Regions from separate parts of the Mycobacterium montefiorense genome, predicted to be linked through region 3. Evidence: riboswitches for the same ligand, from Rfam matches in the RefSeq annotation. Region 3 holds a riboswitch; each other region holds the start of a gene.
What was found. Region 3 has a riboswitch for cobalamin ahead of H7K34_RS05800 (PPE family protein). Riboswitches for the same ligand answer to the same signal wherever they lie in the genome.

Region 1: linked by a shared signal. The riboswitch ahead of H7K34_RS10920 (CbtB domain-containing protein) and the one ahead of H7K34_RS05800 (PPE family protein) in region 3 are both predicted to bind cobalamin.
Region 2: linked by a shared signal. The riboswitch ahead of H7K34_RS16025 ((2Fe-2S)-binding protein) and the one ahead of H7K34_RS05800 (PPE family protein) in region 3 are both predicted to bind cobalamin.

Annotation. Positions count from the first base shown of each region.
Region 1 is NZ_JACKVL010000012.1:270,289-278,171, forward strand. Features, by position in the region: gene clpC1 (ATP-dependent protease ATP-binding subunit ClpC) at 1-1,409, shown strand, start outside; gene H7K34_RS10915 (YbjQ family protein) at 1,489-1,866, shown strand; cobalamin riboswitch at 1,887-2,047, shown strand; gene H7K34_RS10920 (CbtB domain-containing protein) at 2,031-2,240, shown strand; gene H7K34_RS10925 (CbtA family protein) at 2,247-3,050, shown strand; gene H7K34_RS10930 (histidine phosphatase family protein) at 3,047-3,598, shown strand; gene H7K34_RS10935 (Cpe/LpqF family protein) at 3,599-4,936, opposite strand; gene mhuD (mycobilin-forming heme oxygenase MhuD) at 4,947-5,267, opposite strand; gene H7K34_RS10945 (alpha/beta fold hydrolase) at 5,332-6,087, shown strand; gene H7K34_RS10950 (HhH-GPD family protein) at 6,070-6,954, opposite strand; gene H7K34_RS10955 (carbonic anhydrase) at 6,985-7,602, shown strand; gene H7K34_RS10960 (hypothetical protein) at 7,737-7,883, shown strand, end outside.
Region 2 is NZ_JACKVL010000013.1:567,678-575,560, reverse strand. Features, by position in the region: gene H7K34_RS16050 (DUF349 domain-containing protein) at 85-1,419, shown strand; gene H7K34_RS16045 (Rv2732c family membrane protein) at 1,416-2,060, opposite strand; gene miaB (tRNA (N6-isopentenyl adenosine(37)-C2)-methylthiotransferase MiaB) at 2,048-3,574, opposite strand; gene recX (recombination regulator RecX) at 3,619-4,140, opposite strand; gene recA (recombinase RecA) at 4,106-5,146, opposite strand; cobalamin riboswitch at 5,308-5,441, shown strand; gene H7K34_RS16025 ((2Fe-2S)-binding protein) at 5,484-6,161, shown strand; gene H7K34_RS16020 (DUF3046 domain-containing protein) at 6,176-6,370, opposite strand; gene H7K34_RS16015 (glycosyltransferase) at 6,394-7,560, opposite strand; gene H7K34_RS16010 (limonene-1,2-epoxide hydrolase) at 7,611-7,883, shown strand, end outside.
Region 3 is NZ_JACKVL010000007.1:245,818-253,700, reverse strand. Features, by position in the region: gene H7K34_RS05825 (lipid-transfer protein) at 1-290, shown strand, start outside; gene H7K34_RS05820 (TetR/AcrR family transcriptional regulator) at 315-929, shown strand; gene H7K34_RS05815 (proline dehydrogenase family protein) at 1,055-2,017, opposite strand; gene pruA (L-glutamate gamma-semialdehyde dehydrogenase) at 2,017-3,648, opposite strand; gene H7K34_RS05805 (PucR family transcriptional regulator) at 3,732-5,330, shown strand; cobalamin riboswitch at 5,372-5,552, shown strand; gene H7K34_RS05800 (PPE family protein) at 5,682-7,322, shown strand; gene H7K34_RS05795 (hypothetical protein) at 7,465-7,883, shown strand, end outside.

The sequences.
Region 1 (7,883 bases), on a different contig from region 3:
ACTCCGCAATCGTGGCCGCCGCCACGCTGGCCGACCGCTACATCAACGACCGGTTCCTGCCGGACAAGGCGATCGACCTGATCGACGAGGCCGGAGCGCGGATGCGAATCCGCCGGATGACCGCTCCGCCAGACCTGCGTGAGTTCGACGAGAAGATCGCCGACGCGCGTCGGGAAAAGGAATCCGCGATCGACGCCCAGGACTTCGAAAAGGCCGCCAGCCTGCGCGACCGCGAGAAGCAACTGGTCGCGCAGCGGGCCGAGCGCGAAAAGCAGTGGCGTTCAGGCGATATGGATGTGGTCGCCGAGGTGGACGACAACGAGATCGCCGAGGTGCTGGGCAACTGGACCGGTATTCCGGTGTTCAAGCTCACCGAGGCCGAGACCACGCGCCTGCTGCGTATGGAGGACGAACTACACAAGCGCATCATCGGTCAGGTCGATGCCGTCAAGGCCGTCTCCAAGGCGATTCGCCGTACCCGCGCCGGGCTGAAAGACCCCAAACGCCCGTCGGGCTCGTTCATCTTCGCCGGCCCGTCGGGTGTCGGTAAGACCGAACTGTCCAAGGCGCTGGCCAACTTCCTGTTCGGCGACGACGACGCGCTCATCCAGATCGACATGGGCGAATTCCACGACCGGTTTACCGCGTCGCGGCTGTTCGGTGCTCCGCCCGGATATGTCGGCTACGAAGAGGGTGGCCAGCTCACCGAGAAGGTGCGCCGCAAGCCGTTTTCCGTGGTGCTGTTCGACGAGATCGAGAAGGCGCACCAGGAGATCTACAACAGCCTGTTGCAGGTGCTCGAGGATGGTCGGCTCACCGACGGGCAGGGCCGCACGGTGGACTTCAAGAACACCGTGCTGATCTTCACGTCCAACCTCGGCACCTCCGACATCTCCAAGCCGGTGGGCCTGGGCTTCACCCAGGGTGGCGGCGAGAACGACTACGAGCGGATGAAGCAGAAGGTCAACGACGAGCTGAAGAAGCACTTCCGCCCCGAGTTCCTCAACCGCATCGACGACATCATCGTCTTCCACCAGCTGACTCGTGACGAGATCATCCAAATGGTCGACCTGATGATCGAACGCGTCGGCAAGCAGCTCAAGACCAAGGACATGGCGATGGAGCTGACCGACAAGGCCAAGTCGTTGCTGGCCAAGCGCGGCTTCGACCCGGTGCTGGGTGCTCGCCCGCTGCGGCGCACCATCCAGCGCGAGATCGAGGACCAGCTCTCCGAGAAGATCCTCTTCGACGAGGTCGGTCCCGGTCAGGTCGTTACCGTCGACGTGGACAACTGGGACGGCGAAGGTGCCGGCGAGGACGCGGTGTTCACGTTCGCCGGAGCGCGCAAGCCGCCGGCCGAGCCGGAACTGACGAAAGCCGGAGCGCACGCCGCGCCCGACAGCCAGTAGCACTACAGCAAAACGGGTGGTTAGTCTCTGACCGGACTAACCACCCGTTTTGCTGTGCTGAGAGCTAAGGGGTTCGGCTGTGCTGATCGTCACCACGAATGACCTTCCGGGCTGGGAGATTCGGCGCGTCTGCGGCGAAGTGTTCGGACTGACCGTTCGCTCGCGCAATGCGTTCGCCCAGTTCGGTGCCGGGCTGAAGTCGATGTTCGGCGGCGAACTGGCCGGCATGACCAAGAATCTCGCCGAGAGTCGCAACGAGGCGATGGGTCGGCTGATCGCCGAGGCGCGCAACCGCGGCGGCAACGCGATCATCGCGATGCGGTTCGACACCACTGAGATCGGCGACGTGTGGACCGAGATCTGCGCCTACGGCACGGCAGTGGAGGCGGTGCCGGTTACGGATGCCGCGAAGTACACCGCCAGCCAACTGGGCTACGGCGGACAGCCCGCGCAGTAGTGATTGGTTCTACTGTGCAGTCCGATTAGACTGACGACTGTTATCAGTTATTGCTGATGGGCAACGGAATCTGGTGAAATTCCAGAACGGTCGCGCCACTGTGGAGAGTCAGACCCGGAACCCGTCACGAAGGTGGGACGCGTCATTCCCAGAAGGAGTCAGCAGTGTCCAGTTCTGAGACGACCCGCGCACGCGCGATAGATTTGTCGGCGTCGAGCGCCGCGCTCTGGTTGGCGGCAACCGCTTTCCTGGCGTTGTTGGCGATTTACTTCGTCGGCGTCGATCAAGGTGCCGTGTCGCTGTTTGGCAGCGACACGCATGTGCACGAATTCGTGCACGATGCGCGCCACCTCCTCGGCTTCCCCTGCCACTGATCCGGCGTGGAGAAGCGTCTGATCGGACGCGGGCTGCTGGCGGGCGCAATCGGCGCCGTGCTGGCATTCGTATTCGCCCGTCTGTGTGCCGAACCCGTAATCGCCCGGGCGATCGACTTCGAAGACGGTCGTACCGACGCCGAGAATGCCCACGGTGTGCATGAGCATGGCGCGGAGCTGTTCACCCGCGGCGTGCAGTCCAACCCCGGACTGGGCTTTGGTGTGCTGATTTTTGGTGTCGCCATGGGTGCGCTGTTCGCCGTGCTGTTCTGCGTCACCTATGCCCGCACTGCAGGCCGTGCGGAAAGCCCTGCGCCGCGCCAACTTTCGCTGCTTCTGGCGGTGGGTGCCTTCGTGGCGGTCTACCTGGTGCCGTTCGTGAAATATCCGCCGAACCCGCCCGCCGTCGGTCAGTCCGATACCATCGGGGCCCGCACCGGCTGGTATCTGCTGATGGTGCTGGCGTCGGTGGTGCTGGCGAGCGGGGCGGTGTTGCTGGCCCGGCGACTGGCTGACCGATTCGGCCGGTGGAATTCACGGCTGCTCGCGGCCGGGGCTTACCTGGTCGCCGTCGTGGTGGTGATGGTGGCGTTACCAACGGTGGACGAGACGCCCGCGCCGTTGCGCGACGCCTCCGGCACGATCATCTACCCGGGCTTTCCCGCCGATGTGCTCTACGAATTCAGGCTGCTGTCGTTGGGCACGCAGCTGCTGCTGTGGGTCACCATCGGCCTGGTCTTTGCGATACTTGCCGATCGGTTGCTGACAGAGCGCTCCGAGAACGGACGGGTATCGAGCATCGCGGCGTGACGGAGGTCGTCCGGCTGACCCTGGTGTCGCACGCGATGACCGACGCGATGGCGGCGGTACGCTTTCCGGCCGACGAGCCGCTCAACGAAACCGGGTGTCGGCAGGCGAAAGCCGCTGTGGGCCTTGATAGCCCCGGGACACGTCACCTCGCCGGACCCGAGCGGCGCGCCCGCCAAACCGCGGAGCTACTCGGGTTGCAGGCCACGGCCGAGCCGCGGTTGGCCGACCTCGACTGTGGCAGCTGGCGTGGACAGACACTCGGTGCCGTGGCCGCGGCGGACCTTGAGGTGTGGCTGACCGAACCGGCATGCGCGCCGCACGGCGGGGAATCCGTCGTCGACCTCACCGAGCGGGTGGCTGGATGGCTGGCGTCGTTGATCGAAGAACCTTCGCGAATCGTTGCGGTGACCCATCCGGCAGTGATCCGGGCGGCGATCCTGGTGGCTCTCGGCATTGGGCCGAAGTCGTTCTGGCGCATCGATATTGCACCGGTTGCCGCAACGACGATGCATTACCGCAACGACTGCTGGACGCTGCGGCTGCACTGACTACTGCGGCGCGATCAGCGCGAACGCCCGCTTGGCGACCTGCAGCATCCAGCCCGTTACCTTCGGCCCATGATCGCGCGGCCAATTCAGCTGGAAGCTGACGACCCACGGCTGTTGCATCTTGTCGACGGCATACCAGCTGAAGGTCAGATCGCCTGGCAGGCCACCGGCTTTCGCCCCGATATAGGGCCAAACATTTCGGTCCAGCTGGATACCCGAGACCGCGGACAGGATCTGCTTGATCGGTGCAGCCTCGCCGACCGCGTCGGCTTGCAGCGCCGCATGGACTCGGCAGATGTCCTCGGCGCTGCCGTACCACTCCGCTCCGTACGCCGACGCCGGGGTGTGGGCGCGAGCCGGATCAGGTTCATACGGTGCTGAATTCGCCTGTGCCAGCAGCTGGGCGCGGACCTGCGGGGCCGCGTTCTGCCACTGGCTGCGCAGATCCGGTCGGCCCCAGCCGATGGAGAACAGCTCGTACATCGTGGGGAAGGGAGTCATGCTGGCCGGATCGTGATGGCCGGCCGTGGCGAGCGCGGATTCGATGGCGCGCGTGCCCATTCTTTCGATCAGCAAATCGGTAGCCATGTTGTCGCTGTTGGCGATCATCTTCGCGGCCGCGGTGCGCACCGAAACGTGGTCGCCCGGAGCAAGTCCCAAGCCCGACGAACCCACCGCCTTGCTCTTTTCGGTGACTGTCAACTGATCGTCCCAGGACACCGTGTGGTTGCGAATTGCGCCCGCCAATGCGTGCAACACGTAAAGCTTGAAAATCGATGCCAGCGGCAGAGATTCGCCGGTATTGGTGCCCACCACCGGATCGCAGCGGCCATTGTCGACCTTGGCGACCTGATAGGAGTACCGCGCACCGGTCTTGCTCAGCGTGGCGTCGATGTCACGCCATGAGGTGATGGTCGGCGGCAGTGTCTCGAGCTCAAACCGATCAACCCGCCCGACGTCGTCGGTGTGAATCCGGATGTCTTGGCGCGCGCCGTAGGACGAGGTGAGGTGCAGCGTGGCAACGCTGGCGCTGATATCTACCCCGTCGAGGGCGAACGGACGATCCCACCAGAGTTCTTCCATGGTGGTTTCCACCGAGTCCACCTTGTCGGGCGCGGCCAGAGTGCGAACTCCGACCGGGCCGATCGGCCAGTCCGAGTTGAGCATGTCGACGGTCTGCTGAGCCCGCAGGCCGGGAGGCGTCCGGGTATCGATCGCCCGCCCGGCGTTGGCCGCGTTCGCCTGTGGTGACGGTGATGGGGAGCAACCCGGTACCAAGGTCGCGACCAGTGCGGCGGCCGCGGTGACGGCCACGAAGCGGCGCCGCGTGGGACCCAGCCTTTTCGGCCTACTCAGTAGGCTTACTCCCGGCCACGTCCATGACCACCTCGAATTCCAGCAACGACGCGCCGGTCGCCACTGGGTTGGCACGCTGACCAGCATGAGCTTCGACGGCGGGCCCACTCGCCCAGGCCTGGAATGCTTCATCGGACTCCCAGTGTGTCACGACGAAATAGCGGTTCTCACCCTTGACCGGGCGCAACAGCTGAAAGCCGAGGAAGCCGGGTTGGTTGTCCACGGCGTGTGCCCGGTGGGCGAACCGCTTCTCCAGCTCAGGGCCGGCGTCGGCTTGTACTTCGATGGCATTGATCTTCACCACTGGCGACATGTCCGCTAGGCTACCCCGCCCCCTGCCTCGTCCCACCCCTGGGCGGGACACGCAAGATGGTGCTATGCCCACCACCTTGTTGACCGCTCACGGCGGGCACGGTGAGCCGTTGATCCTGGTGCACGGCCTGATGGGCCGCGGCACCACCTGGTCGCGTCAGCTGCCGTGGCTGACCCGGCTGGGCACCGTCTACACCTACGACGCGCCGTGGCATCGCGGGCGCGACGTGCAGGACCCGCATCCGATCAGCACCGAGCGCTTCGTGGCCGATCTAGCCGACGCGGTAACCACATTGGGGGTACCGGTACGGCTGGTGGGGCATTCGATGGGTGCCCTGCACTCCTGGTGTCTGGCCGCGCAGCGTCCCGAATTGGTTTCGGCGCTGGTGCTCGAGGACATGGCGCCGGACTTCCGCGGCCGCACCACCGGTCCGTGGGAGCCGTGGCTACATGCTCTTCCGGTCGAATTCGAAACTGCGGAAAAAGTATTCAGCGAATTCGGGCCGGTAGCCGGGCAGTATTTCCTGGATGCCTTCGACCGCACCGACACCGGTTGGCGGCTACACGGCCATACTTCGCGATGGATAGAGATCGCCGCCGAATGGGGAACCCGGGACTACTGGACGCAGTGGCAAGCGTGCCGGGCGCCGGCGCTGCTGCTCGAGGCCGGCAACTCCGTTACCCCACCGGGCCAGATGCAAGCGATGGCGAAGACCGGTTCTCCGACAGCGTATTTGGCTATTCCTGAAGCCGGTCACCTGATTCACGACGAAGCTCCGCAGCTGTACCGCCAGGCGGTCGAGTCATTCCTCGCCGGCTAGCCCGAATCGGCCGTCGGTCGTCTGGGTCACCAGGCCGTCGGCGAGCAGCGAATACAGGGCGCGGTCCCGCTGCGCGGTGTCGGTCAGCCAAGCCACGTCGAGCGCAGCTCGGGTAACCGGAGAGTCGTTAGCGCGCAACACATCCAGTAACCGCCCGCGGACCTGACGATCTGTTCCGGCGTAGGTCTGAACGCGGCGGGCCGGGGATTGCGCGGGGGGAAAGCCGGCATGCCGCCACGCGCACTGATCGACTGGGCACAACCCACAGCGGGGTGTTCGCGCCGTGCATACCGTGGCGCCCAATTCCATTAGTGCGACCGAAAACTGAGGCGCCGTATCACCTTTCGGCAACAGCGCCGAGACGTCGGCATGGTCGCGTGTCGCAGAGGGTGTACCGGCGTCGGCCAGGCCGTGCACGGCGCGGGCAACCACCCGACGAACATTAGTGTCCACCACCGGCACCCGCTTGCGGTAGGCGAAGCACGCCACGGCCCGCGCGGTGTAGCTGCCGATACCCGGCAAACCCAACAGGATCTCGACGTCGTCGGGAACGACGTCGCCGTGATCACGCGCGATGACGATGGCGCATTCATGCAAGCGTTTTGCCCGCCTCGGGTAGCCCAGCTTGCCCCAGGCCCGCAGCACGTCGGCAGCACTGGCCGCGGCGGTCGCCGACGGGGTCGGCCAGCGTTGTACCCATTCCGTCCAGATCGGCAGCACCCGAGCCACCGGCGTCTGCTGCAGCATGAATTCGCTGACCAGAATCTGCCACGCGTCCACACCCGGTTCCCGCCAAGGTAGATCGCGGCGCGTGCGTTCGTACCACCCCAGAAGTTCATGAACGGGGATTTGCCCCGGGCTAGTCATCGCCGCCCGCAACACGCCAGAATGTGTCCCATGCCCATCTCCAATCCGGTATCAGCATGGAAAGCACTCAAAGAGGGTAACGAGCGATTCGTCGCCGGACAGCCTGCGCACCCGAGCCAGAGCGTCGAGCATCGCGCCAGCCTGGCATCCGGTCAGAAGCCGACCGCGGTGATCTTCGGTTGTTCGGACAGCCGGGTCGCCGCCGAGCTGATCTTCGACCAGGGTCTGGGCGACATGTTCGTGGTGCGCACCGCCGGACAAGCCATCGACACGGCAGTGCTGGGCTCGATCGAATACGCGGTCGTGGTGCTCGACGTTCCGCTGATCGTCGTCCTCGGCCATGACAGCTGCGGTGCCGTCAAGGCTGCCATCGGCGCGGTCGACGACGGTGCGATACCAGGGGGGTTCGTTCGCGACGTGGTGGAGCGGGTCGCACCGTCGATCCTGATGGGCCGCCGCGACGGACTGAGTCGGGTCGACGAGTTCGAGGCACGGCATGTGAGCGAGACGTTGGCCCAGCTCACATCGCGTTCTGCCGCCATCGCCGAGCGGGTGTCGGCCGGCAAGGTGGCACTCGCCGGGGTCACCTATCACCTCGCCGACGGGCGAGCGGCGCTGGTCGACCACATCGGAGACATTGGCGAGTAGGGGCGAGTAGCTCCGTTTCCGCCTCGCGCCGCGGGGCCACTAACACGGGCCTAACACGTTCGAAGGTCAGCTAACATCGCGACACGCCGAGTCGGATCGGACAAATCGGTGTGACCTGGACTTACGGTGTGATCGTGCTGGATCTAGAACCACGTGGCCCGCTACCCACGGAGATCTATTGGCGGCGCAGGGGGCTGGCCCTGGGGATCGCGGTCGTCGTAATCGGCATTGCTGTCGCGGCTGTCCTTGCCTTCATGGGTAACGGTGCGGGCGCCAAACCC
Region 2 (7,883 bases), on a different contig from region 3:
CAGCAGGTCTCCCGACCGAACGGGTGCCGCTACGCGCGGCAGGTGCGCGGGAATGTGACCGCGCGAAGGGTAGGTGACGAGCGCATGACCGATGACGCGCCCCGCTCCAGCGACGCCGCCAAGCCGACACCACGTCCTGGTCCACGCCCGGGCCCGCGGCCAGGGCCTGGGCCGACAGCACGACCCAGCGCCCACCCGTTGGTGTTGCCCCCGGCCAGCAATCCGCACCAGTACGGCCGCGTCGACGACGACGGCACGGTGTGGCTGATCAGCTCATCCGGCGAACGCGTCATCGGCTCCTGGCAGGCCGGCGACCGTGAGGCCGCATTCGCTCACTTCGGTCGGCGGTTCGAGGACCTGAGCACCGAGGTCACGCTGATGGAAGAGCGGCTGGCCTCCGGAAGCGGCGACGCGCGCAAGATCAAAGCCAACGCCTCCGCACTGGCCGAGACGTTGCCGACGGCCTCCGTGCTGGGCGACATCGATGCGCTCGCGGGCCGGCTGACCATCCTGGTGGAGCACGCCGACGCCACGGTCGCCGACGATCGTTCCCGCCGCGACGAGCACCGGACCGCGCAGACCGCACGCAAGGAGGCACTGGCCGCGGAGGCCGAGGACCTGGCCACCAACTCGACGCATTGGAAGGTCGCCGGCGACCGGATGCGCGAGATTCTCGACGAGTGGAAGACGGTCACCGGCCTGGACCGAAAGGTCGACGACGCGCTGTGGAAGCGCTATTCGGCAGCGCGCGAGGCGTTCAACCGGCGGCGGGGTTCGCACTTCGCTGAGTTGGACCGCGAGCGCGCGGGCGTGCGGCAGTCCAAGGAACGGCTCTGCGAGCGGGCCGAGGAGATGTCCGACTCGACGGACTGGGCGGGCACCAGCGCCGAATTCCGAAAGCTGCTGACCGAATGGAAAGCGGCGGGGCGGGCGACCCGGGAAGTCGACGACGCCCTGTGGCACCGCTTCAAGGCCGCCCAGGATGCGTTCTTCACCGCGCGCAACGCCGCGACGGCGGAGAAGGACCATGAATTCCGGGGCAACGCCACCGCCAAGGAGGCGCTGCTGGCCGAGGCCGAGAAGATCGACACCAGCAATCACGAAGCGGCCAGGTCGGCACTGCGGTCGATCGCCGACAAATGGGATGCGATCGGCAAAGTGCCCCGGGAGCGGTCGGCCGACTTGGAGCGGCGACTGCGCGCCGTCGAAAAGAAGGTGCGCGATGCCGGTGAAGCGAATTGGTCCGACCCCGAGGCACAGGCCCGGGCCGAACAATTCGCGACCCGCGCCGAGCACTACGAGCAGCAGGCCCGCAAGGCGGCCGCGGCCGGCCGGACCAAAGAAGCCCAAGAGGCACAGGCCAATGCCGAACAATGGCGCCAGTGGGCGCAGGCCGCCGTTGATGCGCTGAAGCGCTAGCGGTTCTCCGCCTGGTCCGGCGGCGCCTCGGCGTCGGGGTTCTCAGCGACGGGGCCCTCGGGAGTGTCCGCGTCGCCGAGGGTCTCCAGCAGCGTCCTGGATTGCTGCTCGGCACTGACGCGTCGGCGTTGCTCTTCGGCCGCGAGTTGCACGATCGTGCGCGACCACAACACACGGGCCCAGTGGAACGTCAACAGAATCAAGGTGATCCATGCGACGAACAGCCCGATACCGGGGCCGGGATGACCGGCGGCAACGGTCTGGCGTGACCACACCGCCAAGAGCCCGGTCGCGCTGGCTATCGACGTGCCTGCCAGCGCGATCCAGGCCAGCGCCCAGCGCCGTGTCAGCAAGGCCACCATCGAGAAGCCCACACCGAAAACCAGTGCCAGCCAGGTGAACACCTTGGACGGCAGCGACAACGCGGCGGCACCGGCGCCGTGGCTGCTGAACAGCACATCCCAGCCACGGACATGACCGGTATGCGGCAGGATGAACGATCCCAGCAACACGAACACCAGGATCGCGACGACGAATGCCCGTGGGCCCGGGTCGATCTCGCGTGCTACCCGGCGTTCTGCGGCCTCGATCTCGGCTCGCAGGGCGTCATAGTCGGTGTGTTCTTTCGTCATCGGGCACATCCAAGGGATTCGACTGGTTCGGCGGCAGGCCCGATGCCTGGCATGCCCAGACCGATACCGCGTGGGCGTTGTCCGGCAGCATATGCGTCACCGGCTCGGGTGCGGCGGTGGGTCAGGATGCCGGCATCGGCGATCAGGTGGTGCGGCGCGGCCCCGGTGACCGCCGTGGTGATGATATCGCCGGGCCGCACCGCGGTATCCGCGGTGAAATGCACCAGCCGTCCGTCGCGCGCCCGCCCGGTCATGCGGGCCGTGCGAGCGTCCTTACGACCTTCGCCGGTGGCGACCAGCAATTCGACCCACTGACCGATCAGCTCGCGATTGCCCTCCAGTGAGATCTGTTCCTGCAGTTCGATCAGCCGCATATAACGTTCCTGCACAACGGCTTTCGGCAGCTGTCCGTCGAGTTCGGCAGCCGGGGTGCCGGGACGTTTGGAGTACTGGAAGGTGAACGCCGCCGCGAACCGCGCCTGGCGCACCACGTCGAGGGTGGCCGCGAAATCCTCTTCGGTCTCGCCGGGGAATCCGACGATGAGGTCGGTGGTGATGGCCGCGTGCGGCATGGCGGCGCGAACCCGGTCGATGATGCCGAGGTAACGGTCGGCCCGGTAGGAGCGCCGCATCGCCCGCAGCATCCGGTCGGATCCGGACTGCAGCGGCATATGCAGGGCGGGACAGACATTGGGTGTCTGCGCCATTGCCTCGATGACGTCGTCGGTGAATTCGGCCGGGTGCGGCGAGGTGAATCGCACGCGTTCCAGCCCGTCGATAGCTCCGCAGGCCCGCAGCAGCTCGGCGAACGCGCCGCGGTTGCGGGGCAATGCCGGGTCGGCGAACGATACACCGTAGGCGTTGACGTTCTGGCCCAGCAGGGTGACTTCCAGTACCCCGTCGTCCACCAGCGATTCAACCTCGGCCAGGATATCGGCCGGGCTGCGGTCGACCTCCTTGCCGCGCAGCGACGGGACGATGCAGAACGTGCAGCTGTTGTTGCAGCCGACGGAGATGGAAACCCAGGCAGCGTAGGCGGATTCGCGAGCGCTCGGCAGCGACGACGGAAACTCCTGCAGCGCCTCGACGATTTCCACCTGGGCGACTTTGTTGTGCCGGGCCCGGTCCAGCAGCGTGGGCAGCGACCCGATGTTGTGCGTACCGAACACGACGTCGACCCATGGGGCCTTGCGTAACAAGGAGTCTCGGTCCTTTTGGGCCAGACAGCCACCCACGGCGATCTGCATGTCCGGGTTGTCGCGTTTGCGCGGGGCCAGGTGGCTGATGTTGCCGTACAGCTTGTTGTCGGCGTTTTCGCGCACCGCGCAGGTGTTGAAGACCACCACGTCCGCGTCGGCGCCCTCGGCGGCGCGGATGTAACCGGCCGCCTCGAGCAGGCCCGCGAGCCGCTCGGAGTCGTGGACGTTCATTTGGCAGCCATAAGTGCGAACTTGATAGGTGCGCGCCGACCCAGCCACGGCCCCGGAGAGGCTCGCGGCGTCTGGCGCCACTGTCGAAGTCACGGGGCCATGCTACGGCGACCGGGGCCGAGGGCATTAACCCGCAGCTAGACCCGGCGGCGTTCTCGTTCGGCGTTCAGCTCGGCGAGGACGACCTCGCAGGCCAGGTTCTGGCTATAGCCACGGCGCGCCAGCATCCCCACCAGCCGTCGAGTGATCCGCGCGTCGTCCCCGCTCAGCGTCTCCCGTCGTAGCTTGGCCTGTACCAGTTCTTCGGCCCGGCCTCGCTCTGCACCGGCGTCGATCCCGGCCAGCACCGTGGTGATGACCTCTTTGTCGACACCTTTGGTGTGCAGCTCGGCGGCCAAGGCGTGCTTGCTCTTTCCCACCCTGGCGTGCCGGGACTGCACCCACTGTTCGGCGAAGTCCCGGTCATTCACCAACCCGACAGCGGCCAGCCGATCGAGCACCCGGGCACTGACGTCGCCGGGGTATCCGCGTTTCGCGAGCTGGCCGGACAACTCGGCCCTGGTGCGCGCCCTCGCGGTGAGCAGGCGCAGGCACAACGCCCGCGCCTGCTCTTCGCGGGCAGGCTCAGAAATCGACGGGGGCGGGGAGGACGTCGTCATCGGTCACCACCGCACCGATGCCCATCTTTTCCTTGATCTTCTTCTCGATCTCGTTGGCGATATCGCCGTTCTCCATCAAGAAGTTGCGGACGTTCTCCTTACCCTGGCCGAGCTGTTCGCCCTCGTAGGTGAACCAGGAACCGGACTTGCGGACGAAGCCCTGGTCCACGCCCATGTCGATCAGCGAGCCTTCCCGGCTGATGCCCCGACCGTAGAGAATGTCGAACTCGGCCTGCTTGAACGGCGGTGCCACCTTGTTCTTGACCACCTTGACCCTGGTGCGGTTACCGACCGCGTCGGTGCCGTCCTTGAGCGTCTCGATCCGGCGCACATCCAGGCGCACCGATGCGTAGAACTTCAAGGCCTTTCCACCCGTGGTGGTTTCCGGACTGCCGAACATCACCCCGATCTTCTCGCGGAGCTGGTTGATGAAGATCGCCGTGGTTCCCGAATTATTCAGCGCGCCAGTCATTTTCCGCAACGCCTGACTCATCAGCCGGGCTTGCAGCCCGACGTGGCTGTCACCCATCTCGCCTTCCAGTTCCGCACGCGGCACCAGCGCGGCCACCGAGTCGATGACCAGGATGTCGAGTGCGCCGGAGCGGATCAGCATGTCGGCGATCTCAAGGGCCTGCTCACCGGTGTCGGGCTGGCTGACCAGCAGGGAATCGGTGTCGACGCCGAGCTTCTTGGCGTAGTCCGGGTCCAGGGCGTGCTCGGCGTCAATGAACGCCGCGACGCCGCCGGCGGCCTGAGCGTTGGCCACCGCGTGCAGGGCGACGGTGGTCTTACCCGAGGACTCCGGGCCGTAGATCTCCACGACCCGGCCGCGCGGCAGGCCGCCGATGCCCAAGGCCACGTCCAGCGCGATGGATCCAGTCGGAATGATCGAGATCGGTTGACGTGTCTCTTCGCCGAGACGCATCACCGAGCCTTTGCCGTAGCTCTTCTCGATCTGGGCCATCGCCAGCTCGAGAGCCTTCTCGCGGTCGGGGGCTTGCGCCATGGTGCCTCTCCTATAGTCGATGTGTTCGATGACCGGTTTCGGTCGGTTGGGCGAGACATTAGAGATGGCCACCGACAAGTCGACATCTCCGAACGATCACCACAGTAGCCGAACACCTGTTCGATTCAAGTTCGACACGCCGCGCGTGTGGCAACATCGGCTACCGAAAGGGCGTCGACGGGCCTGCAGGAAAAAGCTGAGGAAACCGGTGCGAATCCGGTGCGGTCCCGCCACTGTGATCGGGCGTCGCATTGCGACCCGAGAGCCAGATACTCACCGTCGGCGCTTCCTCACTAGACGCTGGGGCGGACCTCCCCAGAGAGGGTGGCGCGCACGCATGGATATCTCCTGCGAGCTTGCCCAAATATCTTCCTACAAAGGATTTTTCGCGCTCACGGTGGGCGGCACCGGAGCAGGGTGGCATCCGGTCCGACAGGACTACGCCGACGGCTTCACCGGTTTGATCGACACCACCGCGCAGCACTACCACACGACTGACCTACGGATCGGCGCCTCGCTGGTTCATCTCGGCCATGCCACCCGGCTGTGGTCACCGGTGCTGGCATGCGCTTTGGCCCACGACGTTGTTCCAGACCTCGACGACCTGCAACGTGCCGACGACGGGGCGCCGCTGCGCATGCCCGAACCCATCGGAACAGCGGTGCCGGAAATCTCCGCGGAGTTGTTGTACGGCGTTGTGGTGCAACAACATATGCAGCCGTTCGAGGCAGGTCTGCGGGTCAAGCTGGCGCCTGTCCTGCTGGCAGGCAATATCGCGTCCGCACTCGTCGGCGCGTCGCGGGCGCTGCTCGTGGCCCGGCCCGACCTGCGCGCACGGATTGTCGAGATCACCGGTTCCCTGCTGGACACCGGCGTGCTGTCCGGATCCGGTGCTATCAGCGGCTCGCATCTGGGCTTCAAGCGCAACAGCTGCTGCCTGTTCTATCGCCTCCCGGGGCGAGCAGTGTGCGGCGACTGCGTCTTTCGCCAGGCACCACGATCAAGCCGGAGATGAGTATGCGAAAAAGCTCACCACTGCTCGCGGGGCACATCGAAGTCGACGCACAACGCCCGCCAGACATCGCGAGGTTCGACGCCGTCTTCGATCGCCTGCGACGCGGTTCGGCCGTCAAAACCGGGCAGCACGTGGTCTACCAGCACCGAAGCGCCGTACGCGGTGCCGAACCGCAGCACCACCCGCTCGTTGAACTCCGTCAGCCGCACGCCAGCCAACATACCGATCGCAGTCATCCCGCGAGCGCCAGCGCTCGGTGGCATATCCGCACCGGGTCGGCGACGCGGTGGATGCCGGCCGCGGCCGTGCGTGCGGCCTCGCGGTAGCGGGGTGCCGACAACACTTCGCTGACCGCCTGGACCAACGCGTCGGCCGTCAACGGCCGGATCAGCCGCGCGCTCCCCTGGCGCATCACCCGATTGGCGATCTCCCACTGGTCGCCGCCGCCGGGCACCACCACCAGCGGCACCCCGGCCAGCAGCGTTTTGGCCACCATTCCATGGCCGCCGCCACAGATCACCACATCGGCATGCGCCAACAGCTCGTCCTGGCGTCCCAGCCCGACCACCGCCCACGACGGCACCGTCAGCTCCGGTCCGTCCAGCCGCGACACCAACAGACGCGATCCCGCCGGCAGCGTCTCGCCCGGCGTCAAGCACGCCAGCGCAACCTCGGCGAGACCCTCGGTGCCGATCAATGCGGTCGACGGCGCGACCACAACCACCGGCCCCGAGCCGGCCGGGACCTCGAGGATCTGATCGGTCGGCTCGAAGTGCAGCGGCCCGACCACGACGGCCTCGGCCGGCCAGTCCGGCCGGGAAACCTCCAGCGCGGGCAGTGTGGCGATCAGCCGCCGCAGCGGCCCCCGATCGCGCGCCGGCAACCCGATCTCGACGCGGGATCTCTCACGTTGCTGCTGGCCCGCGCGCACGGAACGCGCCGTCATCGCCCGCATCGCGGCATCACGCAGCCGGCCGCGAATGCCGGTCGCCGGGGCTAGCCCGCTGCCGATCGGCGGCAACCCCTTCGACGGCAGATACAGCGGATGCGGGTTCAGCTCGATCCACGGGATGTCCAGTAGCTCGGCGGCCATGCCGCCGCCGGCGGTGATCACGTCGGACACCACCAGGTCGGGTGCCAGGTCGCGCAGCGCCGGCACGTTGAGCACCGCCATCCGCGCCGCGCGCCGGTGGATTCGGGCCCCGGCGTCGAGGTCTTCATCGGTCGCCGCGAGCCCGTCGAGTGCGACAGCCGCGATGCCCACGTCGCGGGCGGCTTGGATCCATTCCTCGCCGGTGAACAGGGTGGCTTCGTCGCCCGCGTCCCGGAAACGCTGACACAGCGCGATCGCGGGAAACGCGTGCCCAGGATCCGGCCCGGCGACCACGGCGACTCGCACCGCCTTACCCTGCCACAGCGGCCGACCGGCACGCGCCCTACGCTGGCACCATGACCGAGCTGACCGGAACAGCCGTCGCGAACACGCGCACGGTCGAGACTTTTCTGAACGCCTTAATGGATGCGGACTACGAAACCGCGGATGCCTCATTGGACGACAACCTCGTCTACGAGAACGTCGGATTGCCGACCATCCACGGCCGTGCCCGGGCCATGAAGCTGTTCCGCCGAATGGACGGCCGCGCCGGATTCGAAGTCAAGATCCATCGCGTCGCCGCTGACGGCGCCGCCGTGCTCACCGAGCGCAGCGACGCGCTGACCCTG
Region 3 (7,883 bases):
ATTTCACGCCTTTCGTATTCACCCAGCTCGAAGAACTCGGGTTCTGCGGACGTGGCGAAGCCAAAGACTTCGCCACCGTCGAACGGCTCTCGCTAGGCGGGGAATTCCCGATCAACACCAATGGCGGACTGCTCGGCGAGGCCTACATCCACGGGATGAACGGCATCACCGAAGGCGTGCGCCAGATTCGCGGAACGTCACATAACCAGGTCGACAATGTCGAACACGTGTTGGTCACCTCCGGAACCGGAGTGCCGACCAGTGGCCTGATTCTCGCGCCGGCCGGGTAAGCGCGTCGTAGAAGGGAGGACACCATGACGGCTTCCGAGTTGACTCACGCGGCCGATACCCGCGAGCTCATCGTCGAGTCCGCGTTCTGGTGTTTCGGCAAGCAGGGTTTGCAGAAGGCGACGATCGTCGACATCGCCAAGCGGGCCGGGGTGTCCCGCAGCACCATCTACGAGTACTTTTCCGACAAGGCCGCCATCGTCGAGGCGTGCGCCGAGCATGCGTCCGAGTGGTTCTATCGCGAGATGTCCATGGCGATGGATAGGGGCGGCACGCTTGAGGACAAGCTTTGTGCAGCAGCGGTATTCGTGATGCAGGCGCGACGGGTGATGGCCTCCGAGGAGTACTTCGACGAAGACGCGATCAGTCTGCTGCTGACCAAGGATGCGGCCGTACTGCTGCGCGAATGCGTGGACTTTCTGGCGCCCTATCTGTCCGCCGCGAAGCTGACCGGTGAGGTCCGCAAGGACCTGGACGTCGAAGCCGCGGGTGAATGGTTCGCGCGAATCCTGTTCTCGCTGTTCAGCACACCGTCGCCGATCCGGGACATGGACAACCCCGACGTCGTCACCGAATTCGTGTGCGCGCACGTGGTGCGCGGGTTCGCCAGCGAACGTCCGCGGCCGCGACGCGCTCAGTAGCGTTGGGCCGGTCGCCGTTCACCCGCCGCGTCCAGTGTGCGTTAACGGCTTTTAGTGTGCGTCTACGGCGGCGTCACGCCGACAACCGGCACCCTGAACGCACACTCAACGCCGACGGCGCACACTCAGTGGCCCGCCAGCGCCCGCAGGAAGAAGGTCAGGTTGGCGGGGCGTTCGGCCAGCCTGCGCATGAAGTATCCGTACCACTGCGTGCCGAAGGGCACATACGTCCGCACCTGATTGCCGGCGTCGGCCAGTCGGCGCTGTTCGTCGTCGCGGATGCCGTACAGCATCTGGTACTCGAAACCGTCAGTGCAGCGCCCTGATTGACTGACCATGGCCGGTACCGCCTCGATGATCGCGGGGTCGTGCGAGGCGATCATCGGATAACCCGTCCCTGCCATCAACGCCCGAAGGCAGGTCAGATACGACTCGGTGACCTCGTCGCGGTCCCGGTAGGCCACTGAGGCCGGCTCGTCGTACGCACCTTTGCACAGCCGGATCCGGGCTCCCGAGGCGGCGAATTCCTCGCAGTCGCCCAGCGTGCGCCTCAGATAGGCCTGCAAAACGGTTCCTAGCCAAGGAAATTCGGCCCGCAGATCGCGCACGATGGACAGCGTCGAATCGGTCGTGGTGTGGTTCTCGGCGTCCACCGTTACCCACACGCCGGCCCGCCCGGCGGCATCGCAGATGGACCACGCGTTTTCCCGGGCGATCTTCTCGCCGTCGCGCTCCAGCGATTGCCCCAGCGCCGACAACTTGACCGACACCTCCAGCGGCCGGACATCTCCGCCGACGGCATCGCCGAGACGGCCCAGGTTCTCGATCAGTTCCAGGTAGGTCTGCGCGGCAGCATCGGCGTCGTCGGCATCACAGACGTCCTCGCCCAGATAGTCCACGCTGACCAGGCGGCTCGACGCACGCAGGGCCACAACACTATTGAGCGCGCAGTCGATCGTTTCGCCCGGGACGAAGCGGCGCACCACCCTACGGGTGACCGGCAGCCCTTCGGCGGCGCGGCGCAATCCGTGGCGCCGGCTGGCGGCCATTATGGCCGGCCGAAGCGTGTTGGCGAACACGCCGGCCATCAGTCGGACCCCATGTGCGGATAGGTGTACCGCGCGGCCGGGACGAACGTCTCCTTGATGGTGCGTGCCGAGGTCCAGCGAAGCAGATTCAGCACCGAACCGGCCTTATCGTTGGTCCCCGAACCGCGGGAACCGCCGAACGGCTGGCGCCCGACGACCGCCCCGGTCGGCTTGTCGTTGACGTAGAAGTTCCCGGCCGCGAATCGCAACCGGTCCTGCGCGGTGAGTACGGCCCGGCGGTCGTCGGCGATCACCGCGCCGGTCAACGCGTAACGCGACCCGGTGTCGATCACGTCGAGGATGCGTTCGTAGGAATCGTCGGGGTAGACGTGCACCGACAGCAGCGGGCCGAAGTACTCGGTCGAGAAAGACTCGTCGGTAGGGTCGTCGGACAGCAGAACGGTTGGGCGGACGAAATAGCCGACGCTGTCGTCGTATTCGCCGCCGGCCGCGATGGTGACGCCGCGTGCGCCCTTGGCCCGCTCGATGGCGTGGACGTTCTTGGTGAACGCCCGGCGGTCGATCAGTGCGCCGCCGTAGTTGGTCAGGTCGGTGATGTCGCCGTAGCTCAGCGCGGCCGCCGCGCCCAGGAAGTCGTCACCCATGTGCTGCCAGACCGAATGCGGGATGAATGCCCGCGAAGCCGCCGAGCACTTCTGGCCCTGGTAGTCGAACGCCCCGCGAATCAGCGCCGTGCACAACACATCCGGGCGCGCCGAGGCGTGTGCGACCACGAAGTCCTTGCCACCGGTCTCGCCGACCAGCCGCGGATAGCTATGGTAGCGGCCGATGTTGGTGCCCACCTGCTGCCACAGATGCTGGAAGGTGGCCGTCGATCCGGTGAAGTGGATGCCGGCCAGCCGCGGATCGGCCAGTGCCACATCGGAAACCGCGAGGCCGTCGCCGGTGACCAGGTTAATCACGCCGGGCGGAAGGCCGGCGGCCTCGAGCAGCTGCAGGGTCAGGTATGCCGACAGGGTCTGGGTGATCGACGGCTTCCACACCACGGTGTTGCCCATCAGCGCGGGTGCCGTCGGCAGGTTGCCGGCGATCGAGGTGAAGTTGAACGGCGTGATCGCGTAGACGAAGCCGTCCAGCGGGCGGTACTCGCTGCGGTTCCATTCGCCCGGCCCGCTGACTGGCTGTTGCGCCATGATCTGACGGGCGAAGGCCACGTTGAACCGCCAGAAATCGATCTGCTCGCACGGGGAATCGATCTCGGCCTGGTAAACGGACTTGGACTGGCCGAGCATCGTCGCGGCGGCGATCTTCTCCCGCCACGGACCCGCCAGCAGGTCGGCGGCCCGCAGGAACACGGCGGCGCGCTCGTCGAAAGGCATTGCCGACCAGTCCTTCTTCGCGGCCATCGCGGCTTCGATGGCCGCGACCGCGTCGGCGTGCCCGGCGTTGGTCAGGGTGCCCAGCGTGGCGGCGTGCCGGTGCGGCTGGACGACATCGATGCGTTCACCGTCCCCCATTCGGTGCGAACCGGCGATGACATGCGGGAGGTCGATCGGATGATCCGCCAGCTCGGCCAGTTCGACGTGCAGGCGGGCGCGTTCGGGAGAGTGCGAGGCGTAGTCGTGGACCGGCTCGTTGACCGGTGTCGGCACCTGGGTGATCGCATCCATGCTGCCAGGATCCTCGGCACCGCCCCTCATACTGTTAGCTGATCGGATAAGATCATCCGGGCTTTGTAGTAGAATCGGACAACATGCGGGTGCCTGGGGTTGGACTGGGCCAGCTGCTGTTGGCGCTGGATGCGACGCTGGTCAGCCTGGTGGACGCCCCGCGCGGCCTGGACCTGCCGGTGGGGTCGGCGGCGCTGATCGATTCCGACGACGTCCGTCTGGGCCTGGCGGCGGCCGCCGGGTTGGCCGACGTGTTCTTTCTGCTCGGCGTCAGCGACGACGAGGCGCTGCGATGGATCGACAAGCAGGCTCGCGAGCGCGCCCCGGTGGCGATCTTCGCCAAGGAGCCGTCGACCGCACTGGTGATCAAGGCCGTCGCGGTGGGGTCGGCGGTGGTGGCCGTGGAACCGCAGGCCCGCTGGGAGCGGATCTATCAATTGGTCAACCACGTCTTGGAGCACCACGGCGATCGGGCCGATCCGATGGACGACTCCGGCACCGACCTGTTCGGCTTGGCGCAGTCACTGGCTGACCGCATCCACGGCATGGTCAGCATCGAAAACGCGCAGTCGCACGTGCTCGCCTACTCGGCCTCCAACGACGAGGCCGACGAGCTGCGCCGGCTGTCCATCCTGGGCCGGGCCGGGCCGCCCGAACATCTCGAGTGGATCGGCCAGTGGGGCATCTTCGACGCGCTGCGGGCCAGCGGCGAGGTGGTCCGCGTCGACGAACGTCCGGAGTTGCGCCTGCGGCCGAGGCTGGCGATCGGCATCTATCAGCCGCCGGCCGGGCCGCGGCGACCGCCGGTGTTCGCCGGCACTATCTGGGTGCAGCAGGGGTCGGCGCCGCTGGCCGACGACGCCGAGGAGATATTGCGCGGCGCGGCGGTGCTGGCCGCCCGGATCATGTTCCGGCTGGCGGCCCGGCCATCGACGCATGCGCGACGGGTGCAGCAACTGCTCGGCCTCACCGACGGCGAACCGGCCGACGTGGCGGGGATCGCCCGCGAACTGGGCCTGGCCACTGACGGTACCGCCGCGCTGATCGCCTGGGACGCGAAGGACGCCGGTCCCCGTCACCCGCGGCTGACCGACGTTTTAGCGTTGAGCGCCAGCGCTTTTCGCCGAGACTCCCAGGTAGCCTCGGATGGCGCGCGCATCTATGTGTTGCTGCCCCAGACCTCGGCGGCCCGGTCGGTCACCTCGTGGGTCCGCGGCACGATCAACGCATTGCGCACCGAACTCGGAGTTGAGCTGCGGGCCGCCATCGCCGCGCCGGTCGCCGGTTTGGCCGGCGTTGCCGCGGCGCGCAGCGAGGTCGATCGCGTGCTCGATAGCGCTGAGCGACACCCGATTTCGATCGGACAAGTGACCTCGCTGGCCGAGGCACGCACTACCGTCCTGCTCGACGAGATCGTCACGTTGGTCGGATCCGACGAGCGGTTGGTCGATCCCCGGATACGCGACCTGCGGACCCGCGACCCGGTGCTGGCCGAGACTCTTCGGGTCTACCTGGATAGCTTCGGCGACTTCGCGGCGGCCGCGCAGTGGCTGCAGGTCCATCCCAACACGGTTCGCTATCGCGTGCGCCGGATCGAGAAGCGGCTGTCGACCTCACTGGGTGATCCCGAGGTGCGGCTGCTGTTTTCCCTGGGGCTGCGGCTGCTGGAACGCTCGGCGTGATCCGCGCTTCCTCTCGCCCGATTCGGCCCTCGTTCGCTTGGGCGCAACGGATGCGACAATGTCACCCGTAAGGTGATGACGATGTAGGAAGCCGGTGCGAATCCGGCGCGGTCCCGCCACTGTCATCGGGGAGCGACCCTCAACTGCCACGACCAGCAGGCCGGAAGGCGAGGCGAGCAGCGATCCGAGAGCCAGGACACTCGCGTCATTGCGTCCTGCTACCCGGGGCGGAGTACCCCGAGAGAGCTGTCAAACGTAGATGTCACGTTCTGCATGGGTGGACTTTGTCGTCCCCACCCGCCATTTGATCATTCCCGCAAGGGTTTTCGTTATAACGCAGGGCGCCGACCGATGACCGCGCCGATCTGGATGGCCGAACCTCCGGAGGTGCATTCGGCGCTGCTCAGCAGCGGGCCAGGGCCCGGCCCCTTGCTGGCCGTCGCGTTGACGTGGGGCGCATTGAGCGTCGAATATGCGCAGACGGCGGCCGAGCTGACCGCACTGTTGGGCGCTGTGCAGGCCGGAACCTGGGACGGCCCGACGGCCGCGACATACGTGGACGCGCACGCACCCTATCTGGCCTGGTTGGAACAGGCCAGCGCCGTCAGCGCGGCAATCGCGGCCGAGCACGAACTCACGGCCACCGCCTACACGGCGGCATTGGCGACGATGCCGTCCCTGCCGGAGCTGGCCGCCAACCACGCGACCCACGGCGCCCTGACGGCAACCAACTTCTTCGGCCTCAACACCATTCCGATCGCGCTGAACGAAGCCGACTATGCGCGCATGTGGGTCCAGGCCGCCACCGTAATGAGCACCTACCAGGGTGTTGCGACAGCAGCGGTGGCCGCCGCACCGGAAATCGAACCGGCGCCACAGGTCATGGCGGCCGACACGCCGGCGGCCGCGTCGTCCCTACCGCCCAATCGGCAGAGCCAGATCCTGGAATGGTTGGACCGGATCGGGTTCGGCGACTTCTACAGGAAGTTCATCCAGCCGCTCATAGATTTGCTGAAGGACAACCCGTTCTTTCGGGCCCTGTTCTCCGGATTCAACCCGTGGCGGCCCGTCCTCGGCAATCCGCTGAGCTTCCTCAGCCCTTTCAACATCGCGTTTGCGCTCGGCTATCCGATGGATTTCGGATCGTACTTCGCCTTTCTGGCGCAGACCTTTTCGTTCATCGCGGCCGACCTGGCGGCGGCGTTCGCGTCGGGCAATCCGGCGACCATCTTCTGGACTCTGTTGTTCGCCGCCATCGAAGCCATCGGCACGATCATCACCGACACCATCGCATTGCTCAAGACGTTGCTCGAACAGACGCTGGTGCTGATCCCGATCATCCTGCCGCTCCTGACTGTGTCCATGGTGCCGTTGGCGCTCCCCGCGCTGGCGGGCGGCTTGGCGGCCTTGACGGGTTTGGCAGGGCTGCCCGCCATCCCGGTGGTGCCGATCGTCGTGGCCCCCGCATTCGTCCCGGCGGCACTGGCACCCACCCCGCCTCCGCCGCCGGCTCCGGCTCCGGCCCCCGCGTCCGCCCCAGCTCCGGCGCCTGCGGCGGCCCCCGCGCCCCCGACCCCGGGCGCCCCGCCATCGGCACCACCCGTCACCACCATCGAAGGGCTGTCCTACCTGCTCGGTGGCCTGACCGCGGACGCCAAGCGGGCGGCAACCGCCGACGCCAGTGCGAGGAAGGCGGCCAAGCCGGGCATCGTGGCGGCAGTTGTGGTGGCACAGCCCGACGAACGGACTCCGGATCGGCGCCGTCGCCGGGCGAAGGCCAAACAACTCGGCCGCGGCTATGAATACCTGGACCTGGAGTCAGGGCCGTCGCCGGTGGCTGCGGATCGCGCCCTCCGGAACCCGGGCTTCTCCGGCACCAGGCCCACCGAGACCGCCACGGCGCCAGCCGGATTAACGGTGCTGGAAGACGATGCGTTCGGCGGCGGCCCGCGCATGCCGATGATGCCGGGCACGTGGGACCCCGACTCCTAGAACCGCACCGGCCGTCGGGCGCCCGTCGATTGCCATAACTCGTCGGATACCGGGTCTTGACCTGCGCTTTGCGGAGTGCGATTGTCCAACATTGACGGTAATGAAGAGTCGGCTGTGGGGGGCCTGGCTAAAAGGGGGGATCATGAGCCGTTCCATCATTGTGGGCATCTGCACGGCGATCACGAATGTATCTGCAGCCGTTGCCATTACGGCAGCAATACCCACCGAAGCGCCGGTGAACGCAGCGCCGGGTACGCCGATGTCGCTCAACCGGTTTGCGACCGATCTGCCCACCGGTCCAGACGACCCCCGATGCCTGCAGAATCCCGGGTACGCCGCGTGTATGGGCGGTCCGTATTGGGTGGGGCCACCCGCACCTCCCGCACCGCCCGGACCTCCCACCGGCCCACTGGATCCGCAATGCATGTCCATGCCCGCGGATGCGGCGTGCGTGGGAAGCCCGTACCTTCCGCCGCCACCCATCGCTGCGCCGCCGCCACCGCCGGTAGTCGAGCCGCCACTAGAACCCATCGCGCCGCCACCGATCGCACCGCCGATGGA